4 regions of the Streptomyces sp. NPDC058086 genome follow, and region 1 is predicted to be linked to each of the others. Evidence: riboswitches for the same ligand, from Rfam matches in the RefSeq annotation. Region 1 holds a riboswitch; each other region holds the start of a gene.
The links. Region 1 has a riboswitch for cobalamin ahead of metE (5-methyltetrahydropteroyltriglutamate--homocysteine S-methyltransferase). Riboswitches for the same ligand answer to the same signal wherever they lie in the genome.

Region 1 (5,096 bases):
CTGGTTCGGGGAACGTGAGGTCGCCCGAGTGGACCTGTACGCCTCTACCGAGGGCGAACCGCTGTACCGCGAACTCGGCTTCACCAACCACCCCGACCCCGCGCTGTACTGGCGGCCGTGAGCCACCGGCCTCCATGGGGGCGCGGGGCTTGTGGTGTGGTGGGTCACCGGCGGGGCGGGGGAGCGGGGGGGGGGGAGACCCGGCCCCCCCGGACGGCGGAGGGCGCGGACAGCGCCCGGGGGGGCGGGCCGGGAGAGCGCTGGGCGTGCTCTCCCGGCCCGCCGTACGGGCTCAGGACGCGGACAGCTCCGTGCGGACCGTCCGGGCCGCGGTGACCAGGTTCTCCAGCGAGGCGCGGGTCTCGGGCCAGGCGCGGGTCTTCAGGCCGCAGTCGGGGTTGACCCACAGCCGCTCGGCGGGGATGGCCTCAAGCCCCTTGCGCAGCAGCGCCGCCGCCTCGTCCGCGCCGGGTACACGCGGGGAGTGGATGTCGTACACGCCGGGTCCGGCCTCGCGCGGGTAGCCGTGTTCGGCGAGTTCGCGGGCGACCTGCATGTGGGAGCGGGCGGCCTCGAGGCTGATGACGTCGGCGTCGAGATCGTCGATGGCCTGGACGATGTCGCCGAACTCGGCGTAGCACATGTGGGTGTGGATCTGGGTGTCCGGGCGTACGCCCGCGGTGGTGAGGCGGAACGCCTCGGTGGCCCACGCCAGATACTCCGGACGGTCGCCGGCGCGCAGTGGCAGGGTCTCGCGCAGCGCGGGTTCGTCCACCTGGATGACCGAAGTCCCGGCCGCCTCAAGGTCGTTCACCTCGTCGCGCAGGGCGAGGGCGACCTGTCGGGCGGTGTCGGCGAGGGGCTGGTCGTCGCGGACGAAGGACCAGGCGAGCATGGTGACAGGGCCGGTGAGCATGCCCTTGACCGGCTTGGTGGTGAGGGACTGGGCGTACGTCGTCCAGCGCACGGTCATCGGTTCCGGGCGGGAGATGTCGCCGGCCAGGATCGGCGGGCGTACGCAACGGGTGCCGTAGGACTGGACCCAGCCGTGCTGTGTGGCGAGGCAGCCGGTGAGCTGTTCGGCGAAGTACTGGACCATGTCGTTGCGTTCGGCCTCGCCGTGCACGAGGACGTCGAGGCCGGTCTTCTCCTGGAAGGAGATCACTTCGCCGATCTCGGCCCTGATGCGCTCCTCGTACCCGGCGGCGTCGATCCGTCCCGCGCGCAAGTCGGCCCGCGCGGTGCGCAGTTCGGTGGTCTGGGGGAAGGAGCCGATGGTGGTGGTCGGCAGCAGGGGCAGACGCAGGTGGGTGCGCTGGGCGGCGGCCCGTTCGGGGTAGGGCTGGGAGCGGTGGGCGTCGGCGTCCGTGACGGCGGCGGTGCGGACGCGTACCGCCGGGTCGTGGGTGAGCGCCGAGCCGGCGCGGGAGGCCAGGTCGGCGCGGTTGGCGGCGAGTTCGGCCGCGATGGTGTCGGTGCCGCCCCCGAGGCCCTTGGCGAGGGTGACGATCTCGGCGGTCTTCTGGCGGGCGAAGGCGAGCCAGCGCAGGATCTGCGGCTCGATGTCGCGTTCGGCGGTGGCGTCGAGCGGGACGTGCAGCAGCGAGCAGGAGGCGGCCACGTCGACCCGGTCGGCGAGTCCGAGCAGGGTGCCGAGGGTGGTGAGGGACTTCTCCAGGTCGTTGACCCAGATGTTGCGCCCGTTGACGACACCGGCGATCAGACGCTTGCCGGGCAGTCCGCCCACGGCGGCGAGCGCGTCCAGGTTGGCGGCGGCGGCCTCGGTGAAGTCGAGTGCCAGGCCCTCCACCGGAGCCTTGGCGAGCACGGGCAGCGCGTCACCGAGCCGGTCGAAGTACGAGGCGGCCAACAGCTTCGGGCGCTCGGTGAGCCCTCCCAGGTCGCGGTAGGCGCGCGCGGCGGCGTTCAGCTCGGCGGGCGTACGGTCCTGGACCAGGGCCGGTTCGTCGAGTTGCACCCACTCGGCGCCGGCCGTGCGCAGGTCGGCGAGGACTTCGGCGTACACGGGCAGCAGTCGGTCGAGGAGCGTCAGCGGGTCGAAGTCCGCGGCGACGCCCGGCGCGGGCTTGGCGAGCAGCAGGTAGGTGACGGGGCCGACGAGAACGGGGCGGGCGGTGAGGCCGAGGGCGAGGGCTTGGCCCAACTCGGCGACCTGCTTGGCGGAGTCGGCCGTGAAGACGGTGTTCGGACCCAACTCGGGCACCAGGTAGTGGTAGTTGGTGTCGAACCACTTCGTCATCTCTAGCGGCGCCGCGTCCTGGGTGCCGCGCGCCATCGCGAAGTAGCCGTCCAACGCGTTGGCCTCGACGGCGGCGCGATGGCGTTCGGGGATCGCGCCGACCATGACGCTGGTGTCCAGGACGTGGTCGTAGTACGAGAAGTCGCCGGTGGGTACCTCGTGGATGCCGGCCTCGGCCAGCTGCCGCCAGTTGGTGCGGCACAGTTCGGTGGCGGTGGCCCGGAGGGCATCGGCGTCGACGCGGCCCTTCCAGTAGCCCTCGATCGCCTTCTTCAGCTCCCGGTTCTGGCCCTGGCGGGGGTAGCCGTACACGGTGGCCCGTGCTGCCGCGGCTGCGGACTTCGCTGTCACGGAAATCTCCTTCGCGAGATATCTCCCTGGGATCCCGGGACGGGAGGAGGGCGCGAAGGGGTGACGAACCGGACGGAAACAACCTGACGCGGCACTGCGCGGTCGTCCGTCCGATATGTACGCCGACCCGCCCACGAGGTCACCGGGATGTCCGCGCACGAGGGGTCGCGCGCGGGCAATGGGCAGGTCTTCGGACTCGCGGGCACGTCCTCCGTACGGAGGACACCTAGTGACCGTCGCTTCCCAGGTCCTGTTCACCGGACCCAGTGCGTATGACGGCGGTCGTTCCCACTCACCGCTGCGGGGCAGTCCCGGATTCCCACCGGGTTCCCTCTTGCGACGCATCCCGCCTGGCGGACGGGGCGAACCAGTTGCACAGACCAGCCTATGGGGCACTCACCCGGCGCGGCGGATCAGGTCCGGCATCCGGACGGTGAGCCGGGACACGCGGTCCGGGTCCCTCGGCCCGGGCGCCAGGATGCTCACGCACGGGGTTGAAGAAGTGCCAGGCCGAGGACGTGGTCGGCGCGGTGGGTCGCCATGCCGAGGCGCATGACGGGCAGGGAGGAGGTGTTGCTCGCCAGGACCGCGTCCGGAGCCTCGACGATCTTGTCCGGTGCGGTGAAGATCTCGGTCTTCGCCTCGGCTTTCTCCACGACGGCCTCGACGACGAGCTGCCGGTCGGCCAGGTCTTCGAGGCTGCCGGAGAAGGTCGACGTCCGGCGAAGGCGCCGGCGAGTCGGCCGACGAAGTCCAGGGCGGCGGGGGTGAGGATCTCGTCGTGGCGGTCGTCCGGTGCCGCGAGGACGCGGACGTGGCGGGTCGGTGCGCTGGTGGACATCAGGTTCTCCTGGTCGGGGGAGCGGAGCGGGAGCCGGGCGGGGACGGTCGCCCGGCTCCCGCTCGGTCAGGGGCCGGTACGCACGGGCGACCGCGGTCGGTCTAGTGGAACTGCTCCTCATCCGTGGACCCGGCCAGTGCGGTGGTGGAGGAGGCCGGGTTGACGGCGGTGGAGACGAGGTCGAAGTAGCCGGTACCGACCTCGCGTTGGTGCCTGACGGCGGTGAAGCCGTGCTTCTGCGCGGCGAACTCCCGCTCCTGGAGATCGACATAGGCGGTCATTTCCGTGATCGGCGTAGCGACGCGACAGGTCGAACATGCCGTGGTTGAGGGAGTGGAACCCGGCCAGCGTGATGAACTGGAAGCGATAGCCCATCGCCCCCAACTCCCGCTGGAACTTGGCGATCTGGTCGTCGTCCAGAGCGGCCTTCCAGTTGAAGGACGGCGAGCAGTTGTAGGCGAGCATCCGGCCCGGATACCGGGCGTGGACGGCCTCGGCGAACTCGCGGGCCTGTGCCAGGTCGGGAGTGCCGGTCTCGACCCAGATCAGGTCGGCGTACGGGGCGTAGGCGAGGCCGCGGGCGATGACCGGCGCCATCCCGCCCCGCACGCGGTAGAAGCCCTCCGGCATGCGCTCGCCGGTGACGAACTCGGCGTCGCGCTCATCCACATCGCTGGTGAGCAGAGTGGCGGCCAGCGCGTCGGTGCGCGCGATGACGAGTGTCGGCACGTCGGCGATGTCGGCCGCGAGCCGGACCGCGTTGAGGGTGCGGATGTGCTGCGAGGTGGGCACGAGGACCTTGCTGTTCCTGGAGGGAGTCGCCCGGGCCTCCGCAGAGCTGGGGATCACCCCGATGGCGCCGGGCACGCTGATCGGCGTGGCGGCACTGGACGTCCCGGACCATCTGGTGGAGGTCGAAGCCACCGCGGTCATCGACTGATCAGCCCCTGAACAGCGCCGTATGCTCCATATGGATGGCGGAATCGAGGTTCTGCGGCTGCCGGCCGGCCGGATCCAGGCTCACCCGGTCCATAGCCGCACAAGGTCCGGGGCCGACCGGTCCAGGAGCGAAACCATGGAGAGGTTGCCCGTCATGACCGAGCCCGAGCTGTCTGCGTTGCGGGAACGCGCCGAGCGCGGCGATGCCTCCGCGACCGACGAGCTGATCGAACTCGCCACCGAACTCGGCGATCTGAACGAACTGCGCCGCCTCGCGGATGCGGGCAACCCCACCGCGACCGACGAGCTCATCCAACTCGCCGCAGAACAAGGCGACCTCGAAGAACTGCGCAGCCTCTCGGACCGCGGCAACGCCACGGCCACCGACCAGCTGATCGAACTCGCCACCGAGCAGGACAACATGGACGAGCTGCGACGCCTCGCCGACCGGGGCAACACGACAGCGGCCGAGCAACTCGCGGAGCTCACCGCCGAGTGATCGCCTGACTGCGCTCCTCAACGGGTCGATGGCAGAGCGGCGCGGGCGCCTGCCCGGTGTTCGGGGGCAGGCGCCCGTCGGCGGTGCGGCCGGGCGATGGGAGCGCGGCGTGCCCACCAAGGCGCCGGCAGCTGCCGGCGCCCGTGTCAGACCCCCTGTGTCAGCACCTTCTCCAAGGCGCCCAGGGCGGACTGGAGTTCCTCGCC
Region 2 (5,096 bases), on a different contig from region 1:
CCCTGCGAGGTCCAGTCGGCACCCACGACGTTTCCGTCCGCGCCGACGATGCGGTACTGGACCGTGGCGGACTCGCACGCCCCGGCGGTCGTGGCACTGGCCACCCCTGCGCCGAGCAAGGGCACGGCGGCGGTGGCGAATGCGGTTGCGGCGAGCACAGCCAGAGTTCTGGAGTGTTGCGAACGCGACAAGATGAGCCTCTGTGAAATCGAAAGTGTGGGAGGTGATTGCGCGCGAGTGACCGACGCGGACGGCAGATCTGGATGACCCGATGCAAGAACCAGCGCACGGACCAGCGGAAGAACCGACGGAAGAACCGGCGGAAGAACCGGCGGAAGGCATGCCGCCCAAGCCACTCGTGTCGCTTCGCTCACTTCAGACGCGGCGAAGCGAGCTGGATTCTTCCAACTTTTAACAACTCCCGTCAATCCTTCACTGGTTGCGCAGTTCCTCCACGGAACACACCCCGGCCGTACGGGACTTACGAGACCGGGTCCCGCACGGCCGCGACGGTTCAGGAAGCCAGGTCCCGGTGACGACGCAGCAGTTCCGCTATCGCGCAGCGCAAGCAGCCACCGTCGGGTGGCGATCAGTTGCTCGTACTCCGCCACCGTGAGGGCGACCGCCTCACGGCCGCCGAGGGTGATGCGGCGCGGCTGGGGTCGTCCGGCCACTCGGTTCCTCCGTTCCTCGCCCGGGTGGTGCCCACCCCATCGCTCGGTTCCGTCGGTCAGGTCCGTGATGCGCCGGCGTCGATGCCCGGAAAACGCGAGAGGGCCCCCGGATGGTTCCGTGGGCCCTCAATCGGGTGTCGGGTCATGTCAGCTGGGAACGGCGACCCGTCGGCTCGCGGCGGCCGTCACCGGCTTGGGATTCAGCAACCGCTCGGCCAACTCGCCGAAGACCAGGCCGAATCCGCCCCACAGGACGGTCTGGATGGCCAGCGCGGAGAGACGGAACCGCCACAGCAGAGTGGCGGGGAAGTCCTTCGGCACCTCGTTGATGACCGGCAGGAACGCGTACGCCAGACCGATCACGACGGCGAAGACGGCCACCGCGGCGACGGTGGCGTACCAGGTGCCGATCCTGGGTGCCAGCCGCTTGCCCAGGATGGTGGCGGCGATCGCGAGGAGCACGCTGAGCACCATCATCAGGAAGTACAGGGTGGTCCGCTTGCCGATGGTGTCGGGGTTGCCGACCGACGGCGGGTTGGCCGGGTACTTCAGGAACGGCACGACGTACACGGCCAGCAGCGCGCAGCCGGACAGCAGCAGTGCGGTCGCCCGCGGGCTGAAGCGGCCGACGCGGCCGAGCGCGAAGGAGAAGGCCAGCGCGGCGATACCGCCGAAGGCGACGCCGTAGACCAGGACGCCGGTGGCGAGACCGGCGGTGGACTGCAGGGAGCGGGAGACGATCTCCATCTCGTGCTCGTGCGAGTGGGCTTCCTCGAAGCTGATCGCGCTGTCGACGTTCGGCTCACCGAGGAAATAGGCGGCGACCAGGGCGAGCAGGCCGGCACCGAGGCCGGCCAGCATGCCCCGCACGAGCAGATTTCTTACCGTTGCGGAGTTCATGGCAGTGCTGGGGTTCCCCTCGGTCAGTGGCAGGGGAAGCCGAGAAGGTGGCGGGCGTCGTGCACCCACTCGTGGACGTCCGAGCCGGAGACGACGGAGGTGGCGCCCTGTTCGGCACCGACGAAGTACAGCAGGACGAGCATCAGGATGCCGAAGAAGACCGCCCACGGAGCTATCGCCTTGAGCGGCAGCGTGGCGGGAACGACGGGGGTGGTGGTTGTCGGCTGGGCGACGGTCTGCGCCATGGCAGAACCTCCTCGGGAGTTCGCGTCCCATCTCGGTGGTGCACTGGACGACGGCTACGGGTCTGACTCACGAGAGGTCCCAGCGGGCTGGAGCCTCTCGTTCACAGTGGCGCGACCGTGCCGGTTTCCCACCGGCTTCCGTCTTGCCGTCATCGATATCGCACCGACCGTACCGCGTGTCGGGTGCGGGGCCAAGACCGCGCCACCTGGCGTGATCTTCCTCTCCCACCAGGTGGCCGATCCCGAGTGAACAGCGGGTCAGCGGTGGCGGAACCCAGTTGAGTTCGGGCCCCGGCCCCGCTCTCAGACCGAGGGGGACCGGTCCGCGTCCTGGGACTCGGGCGTGTCCGTCGTACGACCGAGCTTCTGTGCCTCCTCCAGCGTGCGAGCCCCGCGGAGGGGGGAGAACGTGAGCCAGAAGGAGACGACGAGGTAGGAAACCCCGACGGCCCACAGGGCCGTACCGGGTGACAGGGCGTCGGCCAGGGCACCGCCGACGACAGCCCCCAGGGGCAGCGTGCCCAGGGCGACGAGGCGGTAGCTCGCGGTCACCGCGCCGATCTGGTGCTCCGGCGGAATGGCCTGCCGCAGGCTGACGGCGAACACGTTGAACAGTGCGACACCGAAGCCGTTCACCATCATGGCGACGGACGCGAGCACGGCGACGTACCCGCCGACCCGGCTGACGGCGGGTACGAGCAGCAGACCCACCGCGGCCAGCACCGCACCCAGGGCCAGCACACCGCCGACGGCCCAGCGTTGGGTGAGCCGGGTGGCGCAGAGCGAACCGATCAGGGCCCCCACACTGCCGATGCCGGTGATCACTCCCACCGTGGTGCCGCTCATGTCGAGATCACGGACGGCGAACACCAGGAAGACGGTCAGAAAGGCCTTCTCGTGCAGGTTCGACAGGCCGGCCTGAACGCACAGGTCCCGGATCGGGCGCAGGGACCATGTGTAGCGGAGCCCGGAGCCGATCGCCTTCAGCGCCGACTCACGAGGCTGTTCGGGGGCCTTGACGCCCCGCAGCAGCAGACCGCTCACGGCGGCACCGGCGGAGCACGCGGCGGCCACCGTCAGGGTCGGCGACACCCCCAACTGCCCGACCAGGAAGCCGGCCGCGGCGGGACCGGCGAGGGTGCTGACCGAATACGTCGCCTGGTGCAGGCCGTTGGCCGCGGCGATGGAGTTCAGCGGCAGGAGCCTGGGCAGCGTGGACTGGTAGGCGACTTCGTAGAAGACGGTGGCGACACCGATCACGGCGGCGGCGGTGACAAGTTGGCCGAAGTTCAGCCCGTCGGCCGCCTGGAACGCGGCGAGCACCGCCAGCGCCGCGCCCTGGGCGGCACTCGCGGTGACGAGGGTGCGGCGCGGCGGATACCGGTCGACCATGACGCCCGCGACCAGCGAGAGCACCACGACGGGGACGAACTGCACCGCCGACACGAGTCCCACTCCCGTGCCGTCGGCATGGAGGTGGGTGACCGCGATCAAGGGTAGGAGAAAACTGGTCAGCTGTCCGCCGAAATGCGCCGAGGTTTCTCCCAGCCAGATGTTGCGGAAGTCTTTGTTGTCTGCGATCAGGATTCGGATATCCCTGTCGAATATGGCCACCGCAACCCCCGGTCAAGTCTTCATGAAAAAAATCACGGCAACGCTAGCATGGCGCACTGCGGTCCGCTACCGTGCAAGTCGATGTCGCTGTTGCACCCCCTTTACGGTAACAGGAGTCGCGGAATGTACGACCATTCAGGACTTACCGCCGAGGAAGTCGAACTGCTCCCCTCCGAGGAAGATGTCCGGCTTTACTCGGAGCGTGGCTGGTATTTGTCCGAGAAGCTGCTCACCGACGCCGAAGTGGACACCCTGACCGAGGCGAGCGAGCGCTATTACGCTGGTCAGCGCGATCGGGCACTTCCAACGCGGCCGGACCGGCTGGCCGACTGGACCCCCGCCGACGGAGAAGTCCAGCGCAACAACGATTACATTCACTACCAGGACGAAACCATGGGGAAAATCTTACGGAAGCCCATCATCGGGGCGGTGGCCGCCCGCTTGGCACAGACGCCCGGAATACGCGTTTTCCAGGCCACGCTGATCTATAAGCCGCCCATCGCCGAGGAGAAGTCGAACATTGTCTCTTGGCACTTCGACAAGTATTTCTGGCCCACCTGCTCGTCGGACGAAATGCTCACCGCTTTCATTCCGTTCCACGACTGCGCCGAGGAGTCGGGCACGATCACCATGGTGAACGGAAGCCACCGCTGGCAGCATCGGCACGGCGCCGCCCGACCGGTCGGTGATCCTCGGGACGTGGGGCGCGACTATCTCCTGACCGGTGACGCGGAGCGAAACGGCGCCGTGGTCGAGAAGGTCCCGGTGCACATTCCCAAGGGACACATGACCTTCCACCACTGCCTCCTCTACCACGGCAGCGGCGCCAACCGCAGTCTGCGACCGCGCCGGGCCATCTCGTTCCATCTCCAGGACGGGACGAACACCTACCGAGACCACGCCCTGTCCGACGGCCGGCAGGAGCCCTACAAACACGATTTCCTGGTCCGCAGGACTCCCGCCGGTCAACCGGACTACTCAGACCCGGAGTTCTGCCCGGTGCTGTGGCCCGTCCGCGAGCCCGGCGGCCCGGAGGCCTCCCTCACAGGGGAGTGACGCGGGACAGGTCCCACTCCTCCTCGCTCATACCGGCGCCCGCCTCCGCACGGACCGCGTCGGCGAGAGCCTGGTCCGCCACCGTGTCCCGTCGCAGTCCGGCGGGCGCGGTGGCCGGCAGGGGAACGACGGCCGCCCACAGGGGGTGCAGCGAAGCCCCCCGGTGAACCTTCGCCTTCAGGGCGGAAGGCCCGAGGTGGAGCGTGGTCATCGCGTTGCGTTCCATGTGGTGGAGCGGTTCGTAGTACACGGCGTTGAAGTACTCGTAGGCGTTCCGCGTCCGCCCGTAGTCGAAGCCGGCCACCCGGGCGTAGAAGGTGTCCCTCCAGGCGAAGCACAGGCTGGCGCCGACCAGTTCCCCCTTCTCGTCGACGCAGCGGAACACCGTGCTCAGGTCATCCAGGCAGTTTGCCTGGACGGTGAGGAACGTGTGGATCTCCGCGAGGTCGAGGGAGGCGTCGTACCGGTCCATGGTCTGGCCGATCAGTGGCGCGAACTCGTCGACGCACGCGGACAGCGGGGCCGTCTCCACGTGCAGCCCGGAGTCCGTGAAGCGCCGGATCTCGTACTCACGCTTGCGGACGTTGCGGCCGAGCAGCTGACGGTA
Region 3 (5,096 bases), on a different contig from region 1:
GGTGCGGGCGGCGTCTCGCCGCCCGGGGCGTCCGCGGTCGTGCCGGAGTCGATGACGAGGGCCACCCGCTTGTGGCCCGCCCGGGCGGGCGTCTTCGCGCAGATGGACGCGAAGTCGGCGTCGCCGCGCGGCTTGGAGGCGTCCTGCGAGTCCGCGCTCACCGCGAAACGGAAGCCCTGCACGTCGCCGTCGGACGGCCGCGCGGTCGACGGGCCCTGCGTCGCGTACGTCCACTTCCCGCCGGTCAGGTCCCAGAACGACCAGTAGCGGTAGCCGACGGCCTGGGCCTGTCCCGCGCCGCCGAGTACGAGCAGGAGCAGGGACAGGACCAGTGCGCACGTCCGACGGCGGCTCACGGCTGCTGCTTCTTGTTCCGGGCGCTGATCAGGAAGCCGATGCCGATGCCGCCGACGAGACCGACGCCGATGATCCACCAGACGCTGACGCCGCTGTCGTCCTTCTTCTTCGCGGCTTCCGCGGCGGACGCGGATGCGGAGGCCGTGGGCTCGGCCGGGAGGGACGCGGGCGCGGGGCCGGTGGCGTTGAGCTGCTTGACGAGGTCCCGGCCACCGAAGTCGCGCGGGTCGAACGTCGCCGCGTCGGCGGCGAGGACGAGCTGCGCGTACGCGGCGGGTCCGGACTGCTCGGCCCACTGCGCGGAGTGGGCCTCCAGCCAGCGCAACGCGTCGGCCGCCTTGTCGCCGTGCCCGGCGGTCGCGAGCGCGACGACCGCGTCCGCCGTGTTGCCGTAGTCCGGCTGGTCCTTGGCGCCGGGCATCGTCGACGTGAGGTGCTGGTCCTTGGCGAGCGCCTTGACGAGGTACGCGGCGCCGTTCCGGGCCGCCTGTTCGGCGCCGGTGGCGGCTTTGCAGGAGAGGGGGTCGGCCACGGGCTTCAGGGGCTCACCGGCGAGGCCCTTGCCCAGGGCTCCGACCACGGCCGCCGCCGTCGCGTCCGCGTTGGCCGCGAGCTTGCCCTTCTTGTCCGGCTGGTAGGCGAACGCGCCCCCGTCGGCCCCGCCGCACGGGATCGACAGCTTCACGAGGGCGTCGTACGGCGACTTGCCGTCCTTGGAGACGTCCGCCGGCTTCTTGCCCACCGCCGCCAGCGCCCCGATCACCACGGACGTGGAGTTCGCGTCGCTCGCGCCGCCCGCCGTGTAGCCCCAGCCGCCGTCCTTGTTCTGTACGGACTTCAGCCATGCGACGGCCTTGCCCGTCTCGCCGCCGTGGCCGCCGAGCGCGGCGAGGGCCTGCACGGCCGCCGAGGTGCTGTTGGTGTCGACCATCGTCTTGGCGTCGCACTTCGCCGACGCGTCGGCGCGGTACGCCGCGAACGCCCCGTTCGCGCACTGCTGCCCGGCCAGCCAGTCGACGGCCTTCGCCGCGGGCTTCACACCGACGGTGTGCTGGGCGAGCAGCGCGAGGGACTGCCGCCAGACACCGTCGTAGGTGGGGTCGGTGGTGCCGTAGAGGCCGGAGGGTATCGCCGGGGCAGGCGAAGGCGAGGCGCCTTCGGCCACGGCGGCCGGGGCCAGGGCCGTACCGATCACTACGGTGGCGGCCAGTACCGCGGCGCTGCGGCGAACAATCATGACTCTCCCTGCGGGAGCCGGGCAGCACCGGGCGCAGGCTTGGCCCCGAGCGGCTCCGGCCCCGTGTCCCTCGACGGTGCCGGCCACCGGCGGGCTGCCGGTGGCACGAGCCGGTCACGTCCCGGACGAGGCGATCCGGCTCACCACCCTGCGGCTTCGCGCGGGCGGTTCACGGTTGCGGGTCAGCGCCGGAATTGCACCGGCTTCTCCGCGTACGGGTGTGATGACGACCTGCTTACTGTACCGGCCCGTAGGAATCGCCTGAGGAGTGGCTGTGACGGTGGATAGGTTCGGCGGCATGGGGACGGGGAGACTGATCGGTTCGGGGCGTTCGGCGGATGTCTTCGAGGTGGAGGGGGAGCGGGGCTGGGTGGTGCGCCGGGATCGGGACGGGTGGGGGGACGCGGCGGCCGAGGCGGCGGTGATGGAGTACGTGCGGGGGCACGGATATCCGGTGCCTGCCGTGCGGGCGGCGAGCCGGACCGAGATGGTGATGGAGCGGCTTTCGGGGCCGACCATGCTGGCGGCGTTCGAGGCGGGGGAGATCGGCGCGCGGGAGGGCGGTGGCGTGCTTGCCGGGCTGCTGCGCGCGCTGCACGCCGTGCCCGGCCGGGGCTCCGGTGACTCAGGCGTCCGCGTACTGCACCTGGATCTGCACCCGGACAACGTGATGCTCACCCCGGACGGCCCGAAGGTCATCGACTGGTCCAACGCCGAGGACGGGCCGCCCGGTCTGGACTGGGGCATGTCCGCCGTGATCCTCGCCCAGGTCGCCGTCGGCGCTGAGGTCCACGCGGAGCTGGCCCGCGAGACGCTGGTCGCGATGCTCGACGGGAACGCGGACCGGGTGACGCGGGAGGGGCTTGTGGAGGCGCGGGTGCGCCGGGCCGCCAATCCGACCATGAGCGCACATGAGGTCCGACTCCTCGCGGATGCCGAGGAGTTGATCCGGACGCTGCTTCACTGAGCGGTGCGGCGCCAGAAGTCGCGCATCAGCGGGGTCGGCGTCGGGTTCTCCATGGCCACCTGGGTGAGGAGCAGGGTGACGGTGCCGGTGGCGGGGACGAGGTGGCCGGTGGTGCCGGTGCCGCCACTCCAGCCGTAGCGGCCCGGGACGTTCCAGGGGTCGGTGGGCGCGATGTCGACCTGGGCGCCGTAACCCCAGCCCTGGCCCTCCATGAAGAGCGCGCCGATCTCGCGCTGCGGCCGGGTGAGGTGGTTGGTGGTCATCTGCCGTACCGAGGCGCGGGAGAGGAGCCGGTGGCCCTCGGCCGTGGTGCCGCCCGCGAGGAGCAGCCGGGCGAAGGCCAGCCAGTCGTCGGCGGTCGAGACGAGTCCACCCCCGCCGGAGGGGAACGGCGGCACGCGGCTCCACTGACCGTCGGGCGCGTCGGCCAGTTCGAGACCATGGCCGTCGGGCGCGGTGCGGTAGGAGCTGGTGAAGCGGTCGCGCTTGGCGGCCGGTACCTCGAACGCCGTGTCGGTCATGCCGAGCGGCTCGAAGATCCGCTCGGCCAGGAACTCCGGCAGTGAACGGCCCGTGACCCGGGAGACCAGCACGCCCTGGAGGTCGGAGCAGGTGCCGTACAGCCAGGCCTCGCCCGGCTGGTACAGCAGCGGGATCCGGGACAGGTCCGCCAGCCATGCGTCCGGCGCCGGGAAGCCCTGCGGTTCGCGGCCGTCCTTCTGGACCTCGAACAGCGCCTGGACCTGCGGCAGTGTGAAGTCGGACGGGAAGCCCCAGCCCGCCCGGGAGGAGAGCAGGTCGGCGACGGTGAGGGGACGGGCGGCCGGGACCACGTCCTCGACCGGACTCGACGGGGTCCGTACGACCATCGGCTTCGCCAGCTCCGGGAGCCAGGTGTCGACCGGATCGTCCGACGCGATCTCCCCGTCCTCGATCAGCATCATCACCGCCGCCGCGGTGATCGGCTTGCTGATCGAGGCGATACGGAAGATCGAGTCCCTGGCCATCGGGGCGCTGCCCTCGACGTCGACGGTGCCGACGGCCCGGACCTCGACCGTGTCGCCGCGGGCCACCAGGCCCACGGCTCCGGGCACCTTGCCCTCGTCGACGTACGCCTTCAGGAGGTCGTGCAGGCCGCTCGCCGACCTGGGGTTCGGGTCCGGCTTCGGCAACGGGTTCGGCATCGGCTTCGGCATCGGTCGGCCTTTCTGGGGGGTGCTGCTTCGGTATCTACGACTCCCGTCGCGTCGCGGAATCATCGGTCACGGCACGGGCGCCGGAACCGTCGCCTCCGTGGGCTGGCACAGCACCAGGGCGAGATCGTCGGCGAGGGCGGTGCCGGTGTGGGCGAGCAGGCGGGCGTGCAGGGACCGCAGGGCCTCGTCGGGGAGCGGCTCGCGCAGGGCGAGCGCCGCCTCGCCGAGGAGGGGGAACGGGGCGCCCTCCGGGTCACGGGCCTCGGTGAGGCCGTCGGTGTAGAGGAGCAGCCGGTCGCCGGGCTGGAGCCGTACGCGGTACTGGCGCGGGTCGGGATCGAGGCCCAACGGCGGTGTGGGGACGAGGGGTTCGAGGAGTTCGATGCGGTGGCCGGAGCGCAGCGGGGGCGGATGGCCGCAGTTGACGAGCCGCACCTCGCCGGGCGCGAACTCGGCGAGCACCGCGGTGACGAAGTCCTCGGGGCCCAGCTCGGGGGTGAGGAGGGCGTCGAGTTCGGTGGTGAGGGTCACCAGGTCCGGTGCGGTGTAGGCGAGTTCACGGAAGGCCGTGATGGTGCCGGCGGTCAGCCGGAGCCCCTCGACGCCGTGGCCGCGTACGTCGCCGACGAGGACCCGCAGGCCGTACGGCGTCACCGCGACGTCGTACAGGTCGCCACCGACGGTCGATTCGTGGGAGGCGCTGTGATACCGGGTACAGACCCGGGTGCCGTCGAAGGTGCGGGAGATGGGCCGCAGGATCGCCGTCTGGGTGACCCGGGCCACCTCGCGGGCCCGCGCCAGCCGGTCGCGGAGGCGGTCGCGCTGCCGGGCCGCGTACACGGTGAGCGCGCAGCCGACGAGGAGTCCGCCCCAGCGGATGCCGAAGCCGGTGCTCGGCACCTCGTCGTTGCCGATCCCCATGGCCAGGCCCAGGACCGCCGACCAGCAGCACACCAGCACGGTGTGCCGGACGCCGAGCCGGGCGCAGGCCAGCAGCGGGCCGATGAGCAGCAGGGTGATGAGCGGCGGTACCTGGTCGAAGAGCAGATCCGGCACGGCGATCAGCAGACAGGTGACGAGCGGCGCGAGCAGCGCCCGCCGCTCCCACTGTTCTTGATGTCCTCGGTCTTCTTGGTGTTCTCGACGATCTCGCTGACCCTGCTCCTTCGTGCCCATCACCCGACGATCTCCGAACATCGACCGCCGCACCCTCACCAACAGGGAGTTGATCGCATCTCGTCGAAAGGTGCCCGGAACTGTCGTGGTGCCGACGCTCTTCTGTCCGAGTTCTCGGACAGCCGCCGGAGCCGGTGTGATCCGTCCAGACTGGTTGTTGTGT
Region 4 (5,096 bases), on a different contig from region 1:
GATGCCCTCCGGGGTCTCCCACAGGAGATCGGCCCCGCCCGTGGCCTTCTTGACGGCGCCGCGCCACTCGTCGCTCCCGCCGTCGGCCTTCGGGACCCCCAGCCCGATCCCGGAGAAGTCGGGGATTCCCATCGCTGCCATCAGGACACTCCCATACGGTCGAGGGTGGCGGAGAGCACGGCGACGGCGTCGCACCCCGCGAAGACATAGGCATCGACATCCGGATACTGCCCGGGACGGCCCGCGAGGAACACATGCCCGGCGCCCGTCGCCTTCAGCGCCCCGGCGACCTCCGCGGCCCGCTCCTCGTACAGCGTGTCGCTGGAGCACAGACAGACCTCGGTGGCACCGCTGTCCTCGAAGGCGCCCTCGGTGACGGGCTCGATGCCACCCGCCTGGAACAGGTTCGAGGCGAAGGTGAGGCGGGCGGTGTGCGCGGCGGCCGGGCCGAGGGCGGCCAGGAAGATCCGCGGCCGGGAACCGGTCGCCGCCAGGTGGGCGTCGGAGCGGGCCCGCAGCGCTTCGAACGCCTCGTCGCGCCGCACCCGCGGCAGCCCGCCGGACGGCGGAACGGGGGCGGCTGCGCGTTCTACGAGGCGCTCGGCGAGGTTCGGGAACTCGCTGACCCCGGTGACGGGTTCGCGCCGCTTGGCGAGCTTCGCGCTGCGCGCCTCCCAGGTGTGGGCGAGGTCCTGGCCGAGCCGGCCGGAGCGCAGGGCCGCCGCCTGGCCACCCTCCCCCTCGATCCGCTGGAAGAACTCCCAGCCCGCGTGGGCGAGTTCGTCCGTGAGCCGCTCCACGTACCAGGAGCCGCCCGCCGGATCGATCACCCGGGACAGATGTGACTCCTCGACCAGGATCGTCGAGGTGTTGCGGGCGATCCGCCGGGCGAACGCGTCCGGCAGGCCGAGCGCGTGGTCGAAGGGCAGCACGGTGACGGCGTCGGCGCCGCCCACCCCGGCGGCCAGCGTGGCGACCGTCGTGCGCAGCATGTTCACCCACGGGTCGCGGCGGGACATCATCACCGGCGAGGTCACCGCGTGCTGCACCTGCCCGGCCGGGGCCCCGCAGACCTCGGTCACCCGCGCCCAGAGCCGGCGCGCCGCCCGCAACTTGGCGATGGTCAGGAACTGGTCGGCGGTGGCCGCGTACCGGAACTCCAGCTGCCCACAGGACTGTTCGACACTCAGCCCGGCCTCGGTCAACTGCCGCAGATAGGCGACACCGGTCGCCAGCGAGGCGCCCAGCTCCTGCGCGGCCGAGCCGCCGGCCTCGTGGTACGGCAGCGCGTCCACGGTCAGCGCCCGCAGCCCCGGGTACTCCTCGGCGCACAGCCCCGCGAGAGCGGCGACGGGCGCGAAGTCGAACCCGCCGTCTCCGGTACGGGCCTCGTGGCCCAGCGGGTCGGCTCCCAGGTTGCCGCGCGCCGCCTCCTTGGCGACCCCGCGCTCCTGGTAGAGCCGTAGCAACTCGCGTGCGGCGGGCTCGACTTCACGTCCCGCGTCGAGGACGACGGGCGCCAGATCGAGATAGACGCCGTCGAGGACGCGGTCGAGCGAGGACACCGCGATGCCGCCCGCACCGGCGACCAGCCAGAGCGAGGTGACGCCGTTCTCCAGGTCCGCGAGGACTGCCGCCCCGTCGGCGGCCGTGTGCTGCTGGCGTACGTCCCAGCCGCCGAGGGTGTTGCCCTCGGGGCGCCCGCCCCGTACGAAGGGAGCGAAACCGGGCAGGCCGGGATCGGGCGCGGAGTCGTCCGCGGTGTACAGGGGCCGGGCGCGAAGCCCGTCCTCCAGCGTGGTGGACAGGGCGTCTTCCGCTGCTGCGCCCGAGACTTCCTTGCCCGACTTTCGCAGGACGCCTTCAACCAGGCGTTGCCACTGCTCATGGGTCGCGTCAGGGAACTCGGCGGCCAGCGAGAGCCCGTCGTCAGGCAGGACCGTCATGCTCGGATGTTAGGCCAGATCCGCAGGTGAGCAGCAGAGGACGCGGCTGTGACCTTGACCTCCCAGGGGTGGTCTTGATCAACAGGCCGTGTTCGTACTACGGCATCACATGGATCGCGGACAGTGCCGGGTGCCGTGGAGCGAGGAGGACGACCTGCGCTGCCCTGATGGTCTCAGCGGCCGGGGAGTGTTCCCGGAAACCGTACGTGGGGGCGGTCGCCCGTGCCTTCGCTCGTGACCGTGACGGTGGCTCGTACGCCGTAGACGTCGGCGATCAGGGCCTCGGTGAGCGTCTTCGCCGGGGTGCCGCAGGCGACGACCCGGCCCTGCCCGAGGACGACGATCCGGTCGCAGTACATGGCCGCGAGGTTGAGGTCGTGCAGGGCGGCAACGCTGGTGACGCGAAGTTCCGCGATCAGGGCCAGCAGGTCGAGCTGCTGCTGGATGTCGAGGTGGTTGGTGGGTTCGTCGAGAAGGAGTTCGCGTGGTTCCTGGGCGAGCGCGCGGGCGATCTGGACGCGCCGGCGTTCGCCGCCCGAGAGCGTGTGCCAGGAGCGGTCGGCCTTGTCGGTCAGGTCCGTACGCTCCAGCGCGGTGCGAACGGCCCTCTCATCGGCCGGAGTCGAGGGCGACCAGGCGCGTCGGTGAGGGATGCGGCCAAGACGTACGACGTCGAGCACGGTCAGGTCGTCCAGGGTGTCGACCTGCTGTTCGACGACGGCGACGCGCCGGGCGACGGCCCGGCGGCCGAGGTCGCCGAGCGGATGCCCGTCGAGGGTGACGACGCCGGAGGCGGGAGTGAGGACACCTGCGAGCAGACGCAGCAGGGTGGACTTGCCGGAGCCGTTGGGGCCGAGCAGACCCGTGATGGATCCAGGAAGGGACGTCAGATCGACGCCGCCCAGGATCAGCCGCCCGGCGACGGTGCGGGAGACACGGTCGGCACCGAGCGCGGCCCGCTTCGGCGCGGAGGCGATCGCGACCTTCCGGCCGCAGTTGTCGAGCGACACCGCAGCGGTGGATTTCGGCGACTTGCTCCCGTCGGCGGACGAGCCGCCGCCACAAGCGGTCAGCAACAGGGCCCCGGACAGGAGCAGGGCACAGCGGCGGGCTGGGCGCGCAACGGGCACGGGACATCCTCTGGCGCCGAGGGCCCAGGCGCGGGGCCCGTTCGTACGGTCCGCCAGCAGCTCTTCGGACTCGGGATCGCCCGGACGAGGCGCCTTCCCGGACTCCGGTCACGTAAGACCGCCGTCCAGTGGCTTCGTGTTGCCCCGGCCCGTCACCCTTACCGCTGCGCGTCAGCTCCGGATTCACACCGGATTCCCTTGACTGGCCTCGGTAAATTATCGCGCCCCCATCGGCCTCGCCTTCAGCACGATTGTTAGCCTTGGCTGTGATCCAATTCCCCGTGCCCGGCCAAGGCTTGCGATGAGCGCCGTCGGCTCCTTCCCGCTCGGTGCCGCGACCACGCTCGCCGAACTCGCCGCGGATCCGCATCCGCGACTGGCCCGGCTCCGTGCGCATGAGCCCGTTTCCTGGCTGCCCGAGCTGGACGGCTGGCTGGTGACCCGTCGCGATCTCGCGCTGAGCGTGATGCGGGACCCCGTGACCTTCACCGTCGACGACCCCCGGTTCTCCACCGCACAGGTCGTCGGCCCGAGCATGCTGTCCCTGGACGGTGACGAGCACGCACGCCACCGTGAGCCCTTCTCCGCTCCCTTCCGGCCCAGGGAAGTACGCGACGGCTTCGCCTCGTTCATCGAGCGGGAGACCGACCGGCTCATCACCGCGCTGGAACCGGCGGGCGCCGTCGAACTGCGACGTGCCTTCGCCGGCCCGCTCGCCGTCGCCGTCGTGACCGAGGCGCTCGGACTGGTCGGCACCACCGCGGACACGGTGCTCTCCTGGTACGACTCCATCGTGCGGTCGGTCTCGGACATCACCGCCGGACACGAGGCGGCACCCGCGGGCGCCGAGGCGTACGCGCGGCTACGGGCCGCTGTCGAAGCCACCGTCGCCGATGGGGGCGCGACTTCGCTCCTGGGCGCCGCCGCCGAGCGGCTGGCGCTGCCAGAAGTGGCGTCCAACGCCGCGGTGCTGATGTTCGGAGGGATAGAGACCACCGAGGCGATGATCACCAACGCGCTGCTGCACCTGCTGCGACACCCCAGCCAACTCGCCCTTGTCCGCGACGACGTCGACCTGCTGGACGGCGCGATCGAGGAATCGCTGCGCCTCGAACCCGGAGCGGCGGTCGTGGACCGGTACGCCACCCGTGACACCGTCCTCGGCCCGGCCACGATCCGCCGGGGTGAACTGGTCACCGTCTCCCTGGCGGGCGCCAACCGCGATCCGGCCGTCTTCCCCGATCCCGATCGGTTCGACGTCCGCCGCGAGAACGCGCGTCTCCAGCTGGCCTTCGCGCACGGCCCGCACTACTGCCTCGCCGCGCACCTCGCCCGACTGGAGACCCGTATCGCCCTTCAGCGCCTGCTCGAACGTCTCCCCGCCCTGCGCCTCGACCCGGCTCACCCGGCCACTCCGCACGGGCTGGTCTTCCGCAAGCCGCCCACCCTGCATGTCCTGTGGGACGGCCCCGCCTGATCAACGCGACACCAGGGTGCGTCGCAGGGATCTCATGAAGGGCCGCAGAAGCCATCGCCGGGCGGGTACCTCCACGTACTCGTAGAGGAGCCAGGCGAGTGCCAGGGACACCGCGAAGGCGGTGAGCGCGCCGATCGGCGACGGTTTGAACAGGTGCTGCCCCGCGCGCAGCACGAGCAGGTGGACCATGTAGAAGGCGAAGGAGAGTTCACCCAGTCGGACGAGGGCCGGATGTCGCCACAAGCTGGGAAGGCCGCGTACGTCGGCGAGGGCGGCCGCGGGGATCAGACAGGTGAAACCGACCAAGGTGCAGGCGACGCAGGCGTACGATCCGCCGACCTGGGAGACCAGGAAGTAGCCGATGATCGTCAGGGCCACCGACGCCTCCAGGCCGGGTCCGCGCCAGCGGCCGAGGAGTACGAGGCGGGCCACGGCGACTCCGAGGACGAACTCGGGCAGCCGGGCGGCGGGGAAGGAATACAGGGTGCGGCCGACACCCAGGTACAGGTCCGCCCGGGTCAGGATGAGCACGGTCAGGACGCT

Region 2: another riboswitch for cobalamin. It lies ahead of ACFVWD_RS16285 (CbtB-domain containing protein); the one in region 1 lies ahead of metE (5-methyltetrahydropteroyltriglutamate--homocysteine S-methyltransferase).
Region 3: another riboswitch for cobalamin. It lies ahead of ACFVWD_RS15050 (prenyltransferase/squalene oxidase repeat-containing protein); the one in region 1 lies ahead of metE (5-methyltetrahydropteroyltriglutamate--homocysteine S-methyltransferase).
Region 4: another riboswitch for cobalamin. It lies ahead of ACFVWD_RS32085 (ABC transporter ATP-binding protein); the one in region 1 lies ahead of metE (5-methyltetrahydropteroyltriglutamate--homocysteine S-methyltransferase).

What each region holds. Positions count from the first base shown of each region.
Region 1 covers NZ_JBHVST010000022.1:64,918-70,013, forward strand. Annotated here, with positions in the region: gene ACFVWD_RS19435 (GNAT family N-acetyltransferase) at 1-121, shown strand, start outside; gene metE (5-methyltetrahydropteroyltriglutamate--homocysteine S-methyltransferase) at 293-2,611, opposite strand; cobalamin riboswitch at 2,775-2,998, opposite strand; partial or broken gene ACFVWD_RS19445 (3-hydroxyacyl-CoA dehydrogenase NAD-binding domain-containing protein) at 3,099-3,324, opposite strand; partial or broken gene ACFVWD_RS19450 (isocitrate lyase) at 3,554-4,253, opposite strand; partial or broken gene ACFVWD_RS19455 (RidA family protein) at 4,255-4,392, shown strand; gene ACFVWD_RS19460 (hypothetical protein) at 4,528-4,890, shown strand; gene rocD (ornithine--oxo-acid transaminase) at 5,037-5,096, opposite strand, start outside.
Region 2 covers NZ_JBHVST010000017.1:105,773-110,868, forward strand. Annotated here, with positions in the region: gene ACFVWD_RS16275 (hypothetical protein) at 1-158, opposite strand, end outside; gene ACFVWD_RS16280 (CbtA family protein) at 822-1,574, opposite strand; gene ACFVWD_RS16285 (CbtB-domain containing protein) at 1,598-1,819, opposite strand; cobalamin riboswitch at 1,854-2,002, opposite strand; gene ACFVWD_RS16290 (MFS transporter) at 2,123-3,433, opposite strand; gene ACFVWD_RS16295 (phytanoyl-CoA dioxygenase family protein) at 3,557-4,489, shown strand; gene ACFVWD_RS16300 (hypothetical protein) at 4,476-5,096, opposite strand, start outside.
Region 3 covers NZ_JBHVST010000016.1:7,624-12,719, forward strand. Annotated here, with positions in the region: gene ACFVWD_RS15045 (SCO2322 family protein) at 1-356, opposite strand, end outside; gene ACFVWD_RS15050 (prenyltransferase/squalene oxidase repeat-containing protein) at 353-1,594, opposite strand; cobalamin riboswitch at 1,706-1,844, opposite strand; gene ACFVWD_RS15055 (phosphotransferase family protein) at 1,893-2,561, shown strand; gene ACFVWD_RS15060 (serine hydrolase domain-containing protein) at 2,555-3,745, opposite strand; gene ACFVWD_RS15065 (PP2C family protein-serine/threonine phosphatase) at 3,824-4,933, opposite strand; gene ACFVWD_RS15070 (ATP-binding protein) at 5,093-5,096, shown strand, end outside.
Region 4 covers NZ_JBHVST010000050.1:22,257-27,352, forward strand. Annotated here, with positions in the region: gene scpA (methylmalonyl-CoA mutase) at 1-132, opposite strand, end outside; gene ACFVWD_RS32080 (methylmalonyl-CoA mutase family protein) at 141-1,946, opposite strand; gene ACFVWD_RS32085 (ABC transporter ATP-binding protein) at 2,120-2,923, opposite strand; cobalamin riboswitch at 3,114-3,298, opposite strand; gene ACFVWD_RS32090 (cytochrome P450) at 3,378-4,553, shown strand; gene ACFVWD_RS32095 (acyltransferase family protein) at 4,554-5,096, opposite strand, start outside.